Regions from separate parts of the Chryseobacterium gleum genome, predicted to be linked through region 1. Evidence: riboswitches for the same ligand, from Rfam matches in the RefSeq annotation. Region 1 holds a riboswitch; the other holds the start of a gene.
What was found. A riboswitch is a leader RNA that binds a small molecule or an ion and turns the genes downstream of it on or off. The one in region 1 is predicted to bind thiamine pyrophosphate.
Positions count from the first base shown of each region.

Region 2: it holds a riboswitch for thiamine pyrophosphate, as region 1 does, so the genes downstream of both, thiS (sulfur carrier protein ThiS) here and pnuC (nicotinamide riboside transporter PnuC) in region 1, are expected to answer to the same signal.

Region 1 covers NZ_LR134289.1:515,935-519,102, forward strand. Annotated here, with positions in the region: gene EL165_RS02315 (DUF4142 domain-containing protein) at 1-355, shown strand, start outside; gene EL165_RS02320 (PA2169 family four-helix-bundle protein) at 484-945, opposite strand; TPP riboswitch at 1,071-1,178, shown strand; gene pnuC (nicotinamide riboside transporter PnuC) at 1,203-1,799, shown strand; gene EL165_RS02330 (hypothetical protein) at 2,185-2,409, shown strand; gene EL165_RS02335 (GNAT family N-acetyltransferase) at 2,667-3,168, opposite strand, start outside.
Region 2 covers NZ_LR134289.1:3,220,364-3,223,531, reverse strand. Annotated here, with positions in the region: gene EL165_RS14640 (RluA family pseudouridine synthase) at 1-743, shown strand, start outside; gene EL165_RS14635 (hypothetical protein) at 682-1,524, shown strand; TPP riboswitch at 1,630-1,726, shown strand; gene thiS (sulfur carrier protein ThiS) at 1,784-1,990, shown strand; gene thiC (phosphomethylpyrimidine synthase ThiC) at 2,015-3,168, shown strand, end outside.

The sequences.
Region 1 (3,168 bases):
AACCAATGCAGAGAATTCAGCTGTGAAGTCCCTGGGTGTAATGATGGTTACAGATCATAGCAAAGCAAATGATGAACTTAAGAAATGGGCTTCAGGAGCTGGCTATACCTTGCCTGCAGCCTTGGATGCCGAAAAGCAGAAGATGTATGATGATCTGAAAGCCAAAAAAGGAAAAGACTTTGACAAAAAGTATACAGATCTTATGGTGAGTGATCACAAAGAAGATATTGAAGCATTCCGAAAAGAATCCTCAGAAGGAAAAGAATCTTCTCTTAAAACGTTTGCCAGTAAGACCCTTCCTACATTAGAACATCACTTGCACGAATCTGAAAAAGCAAAAAATGCAGTGAAATAATGATTTGCAGATCTTATGACCTGCATCATAAAAAGAGCACCATATATTTGATATTTTTGAAAGGATTAAATATTATTTTGTTCTTGATTAATAAGCTCCTCTTTTTTAAGAGGGGTTTTTTTATGGATTTACTCTTTCTTTTTATATTCTTCAATTTTCCTGAACTGGTTGTAGGAATTTTTTAGGCTGCGAAGCTGTTCGGATACTATTTTATTACTCTTTTCACTAAGTTTACCGCTGGTCAGAGCGTTCTGATAGGTTTCTATAGCTGCTTTTTCTCCAAACACTACATTTTCCAGGGTAGACTCTACCAGATTCCCCATGGTAAATGAATTTTTAATATCAATCCATGTTCTGTGAAGGGCTCCGGCCACGGAAGTGGAGTCATCAGGAACACCTTGTTTTTCTGTGATGAGGTTAATCAGTTCATTTTTCATAATTTTCGATTGTGAAATCATATGGTCATACTCATCTTTTACATCGGGATACATTTCCCATACTTTTCCTTCAACTTTTTCAAAGCCTTCCCTTCTGTCGTTGGTAATATGAAGTAGGTCATTTAATACTGCGATTTCTTCCTGATTGTTCATAATATATTTTTTTTAGACTAAGCATAAAATTATAATTTGCCTGACGGATTCTTTATAATCCTAGTCATATAATTCTAAAATAAAGGATGATGTATTTTCTTTTTCCGAAAAAAAACAGCAACTTTGCTTCAACAATGGGGTGCTACAAATTAACGGTGGCTGAGATGATACCCAGGATATATTCCACACCTGATCCGGATAATGCCGGCGTAGGGATTGCTTACTGATCATCTCATCATTTGATTTTCAAAATTAACATGATGCAGGACATTTTAAATCAAATTACCTGGCCTGAATGGTTCGGGGTTTTATTTTCGGTAATTCAGGTCTTACTGGCCCGTAAAAACAATTCTAACAATTATCTTTTCGGAATTGCAGGCATTCTGCTTACGCTATATGTGATGCTGACTTCCAGGCTTTATGCTGAATTTACATTAAACCTTTATTATCTGATCATGAGCATCTATGGATGGCTTTACTGGAAATTCGGAAAGCAGAAATCTGAAATGGAAATCTCAGTTACTTCCACGACAGAAAAATGGATTGCGGGAGGAATTGTTCTGGGAACATTCATTTTGTTCTGGTCTTTTCTCACTCATTTTACCGACTCGGATGTTCCTGTCTGGGATTCTCTGGTAAGCGCTTTTGCATGGGCTGGCATGTGGCTTATGGCAAGAAGAAAAATTGAGAACTGGGTAATCCTCAATATCAGCAATATAATTTCTATACCTCTGTTACTGCATAAAGAATTATATCTATATGCTGTTTTAACCTCATTTTTATTCATAGTGGCCATCTCCGGTTATATAGAATGGCAGAAAGTTATGAGGGCTAAAGCTGATACTCACTATTAAAGTTAACCTCATTTTTGGGATAAAGTTAATATAGATTTAATACCATTGAATTTGCTTTTAGATATTTTTGTGGTACTATTCCTTTAAAATTCAGGGAAGCATGATGAATAAAACTCTGATTTGAAATCTGTTTCAGCAGGGTATCTCCTCAATAAATTGAGCATCTTCCAAAGTAATAGGAAAAAGAGGTGGTTTTTCATTAGAAGATACGGATCCGGAATTTCATCTTTACGATTTAAAGGAATATTCTAAAATTACTGTTAAAATTATTAAAATCAAACAACTGTATAGTATAATTTCAACTATTTCACTATATTTGGAATAATAAAACTAATCCATGGAATGCGCTGTCATAAAAGCTTGTTAAAATAAATTATCAGAGATTATGCAAGACTTATTTTCGTTAAACGGTAAGAATAGGGATTATGTTATTATGCATTTTAAAAAAGAAATGTATCAATGGAAAGAAAAGGATGGCTGGATTACTGTTATCACTAAGAAGTGGTGCAGAACAATGGTTGTATCCTATATGATATGTAATGATATGGTTACTTTAATGATTGTAAAGACAAAAATCACTCCGTTTTACGAAAGATATACAGTAATCTAGTAATTGCCTGTTTTTCACTCACTGATTTTTATCTGCAGGATTTTTCGTAAAAAAGTACCACAAAAATATATTATTCAATATTAAGTGAGTAATTTGGCATGCTCGTTGATGTGTTGAGAAAAGCTTTATCAGACACCACTTCACATAACTTATAATTCATTTTACACTTTTTCACCTCCTGATCATTCAGGAGGTTTTATTTTTGCTTTTTAATGCCGGTTACTAAAAAAGTCGCTCTTGAAATTGAAGTATACTATCTATTTTGCGGGCCACTCTTCACGTAGAACAGCATAAATAACATCATCTACCCAATTGTTTTTCCAAAAGAGACTTTTCACAAAATGCCCCTCTTTTCTCAGCCCGATTCTTTCCAGTAACTGAATAGAAGCTGTATTATCAGGATCAACAGAAGCAGTAATTCTGTGCTTATGCAAATCATTAAAAAGGAAACCGATAATACCTTTTAAAGCTTCGGATGCGTAGCCTTTGCCTTGGAAAGCTGTACTTAAAGTAATTCCTAATTCCGTCTGTACATTTTCATGTCCGAAGAAATGAACTCCGATATCTCCAATAACTGTTTTTGTTTCTTTATCAGTAATTAACAGTTGGTACCAGCTTTCGGGCTGATTGAACTCTGTACTGTTTCTTTGGATAAAACTTTCCACATCTTCCGGGGTTTCAGGAATCCAGCTTTGAAATTTATTGGCTTCTGCATCCGAACGGTAATCGAAAATGTCATGTTTATCATCAATAGTAATA
Region 2 (3,168 bases), 2.7 Mb from region 1:
ATGAGGACAATCACCTTCTGGTGGTCAATAAAAAAGTCGGGCAACTTGTTCAGGGTGATAAGACCGGTGATGAATCACTATTGGAATCCATCAAAAACTTTATAAAAATAAGAGATGCTAAGCCGGGAAATGTTTTTCTCGGCTTGGTTCATCGTATAGATCGTCCCACATCAGGATTAGTGATCTATGCAAAAACTTCTAAAGCGCTTTCCCGTCTTACGCAGATGGTGAAAAACCGGGAAGTGAAAAAAACATATTGGGCAGTCGTGGGAAAAGAAATGATTCCGCAAAGCCAGAGACTGGTACATTATTTAAAGAAAAACGAAAAAAATAATAAAGCCATCGTCTTTCCAAAAGCTACGGAAGGAGCCAAAGAAGCTATTCTGACGTATCATGTGATCAAAACATTAGACAATTATTTGTTGCTGGAAATTGACCTTGAGACCGGAAGACATCACCAGATCAGGGCTCAGCTGTCTAAAACAGGAGTTCCGATTAAAGGTGATTTAAAATATGGAGCACCACGTTCCAATCCGGATGGAGGTATTAATCTTCACGCCAGAAAACTGGAATTTATTCATCCGGTTACCAAAGAAAATATTGAAATTATAGCTCCGGTACCTCAAAATGATGCGATCTGGAGGCTTGTGAAGAATAAGCATATCATAAAAAAACTAAACCATGAAATTCAAATCACTTTTATTAGCCACATTGCTGGTTATGGCATCTTGTTCAGACAATGATGAATTGCCGCTTGATAATTCACAACAGACAATTCCTGAAAATACAAGTAAAATATCATGGAATTATCCTGTTTTGTCACCTGTCTTTAATGGGTTGGAACAAAATTATATGTTCGAATATGATGCTCAGGGAAGGATTATAAAAAAGATAGGAGGAAAGTTGGAACTTTCCGTAGGAACGGGATTTCCTTATGTTTATTCAAAATCTGTCTATACAATGGTAACATATACAGGAAATACTGCAATTATGAGAAATTATAGCTCTGATCCTGGTTTCACTGTTCAGTTGAAGGAAAGAAGGTTTGAGTTTGATAATCAAGGTAGAGTTATTAAGACAGTTATTCCAGAGGTCTATAATTCATATATGGATAAGTATCTGACCTATACATATGATGCTTCAGGAAAGTTAACTGAGATTTTAACTGAATATCCAAATATTCCGTATGATCCAACTGATCCGCAAGATTATATTTTGACTTACGTAGAAAAGTTTATTTATAACACCTCAGGAAATCTAGAAAAGGCAATTAAAACCGAAAAGCATAATAATATTGATGCTTATATTACGAATGAAATTACATTGGATAATTTTGATTCTGCACAAAATCCATTTAAGAATCTGGGTATTTTTGAAGAGTATTTCTACTTTTCATTATCAAAAAATAATCCTCAGAGAAAAATTTCAAAAGAATTTAAACCTTATAGCTCCGAATTTTTTCTAAGCCAATCAAATTGGACTAATCAATATAATTCTGATGGAAGCCTGAAGCTTTTTTACTAAAGAACTATTTAAAATAAAATTGAAGACCGTCTCAAAATTGAGATGGTCTTTTTTCTTTAAAGTCATTTAAGATTTTGCTTATTCTGAAAAAATGTCTAACTTCGTTCCAAACTTTAGGGGTGTCTGTTGCCAACAGACTGAGACTTTACCCTTTGAACCTGATCTGGATCATACCAGCGTAGGGAAAAGTAGATGACTTTTGCTGTACATTCTATTGTACAATAATGGCCATTCCTGAAGTGATTTAAATTATTTAGGAATGGAACTTATAATCAACCACACCCGAAAAACATTCGATGTACTTCCTGCAAACCTGGAAGCATTACTGGCTATTGAGCTGCCCGGAAAAAAGAAAGGCATTGCTGTAGCCCTTAACAATCGCATTATTCCCCTGTCTGTCTGGGCGGAAACCATCCTTAACAACAACGATTCAATTTTAATCATTACTGCCACTCAGGGCGGTTAATTTTCATATTTAAAACCAATACTTATGGCTCACTCCATTACATGTTCGCCATTTCCGAACTCAAAGAAAATCTATGTTGAAGGAAAACTACACCCTATCAATGTAGCCATGCGTGAAATACAGCTTAGCCCAACCAAACTTAGCAATGGCGGCTTTGAACATAATGCTCCGGTAACGATCTATGATACTTCAGGGCCTTATACCGATGAAAATGCAGTTGTCGATATTCAGAAAGGGCTTCCTAGAATCAGAGAACAATGGATTCTGGAAAGAAATGATGTGAATATCTTAGACGGAATTACATCTGAATACGGAAAAGCCCGTTTAGCCGATCCACGTCTTGACGAACTGAGGTTTTCCTATGACCATAAACCTAAAGTTGCTAAAGAAGGAAAAGAATTGACACAGCTTTATTATGCTAAGCAGGGAATCATCACCCCGGAAATGGAGTATGTGGCTATCAGGGAAAACCAGAGAATAGAGCAGCTTGATTCCGTATCTAAAGAAATGAGCTTTCAACATCCGGGACACAGCTTTGGAGCGAATACTCCGAAAGGCAAGATCACTCCGGAATTTGTAAGAGACGAAATTGCCGCCGGGAGAGCCATTATTCCCAATAACATCAACCACCCGGAAAGTGAGCCGATGATCATCGGGAGAAATTTCCTGGTGAAAATCAATGCCAATATCGGAAACAGCGCTGTTTCATCCAGTATTGAAGAAGAAGTGGAAAAAGCCGTATGGGCCTGCCGATGGGGAGCAGATACCATTATGGATCTTTCTACAGGGAAAAATATTCACGAAACAAGAGAGTGGATCATAAGAAACAGTCCGGTTCCGATCGGTACCGTTCCTATTTATCAGGCATTGGAAAAAGTAAAAGGTGTTCCTGAAGATCTTACATGGGAAATCTTCAGAGATACCCTGATCGAACAGGCTGAACAGGGAGTTTCTTACTTTACCATCCACGCAGGAGTTTTACTAAGATATATTCACCTGACAGCCAACAGAGTAACCGGAATTGTTTCCCGAGGTGGATCAATTATGGCAAAATGGTGCCTGTTCCATCATAAAGAAAGCTTCCTGTACACTCATTTTGAGGAGATTTGCGAGATCATGAAGAAATACGACGTGGCCTTCTCTCTGGGGGACGGGCTTCGTCCGGGATCTATTGCAGA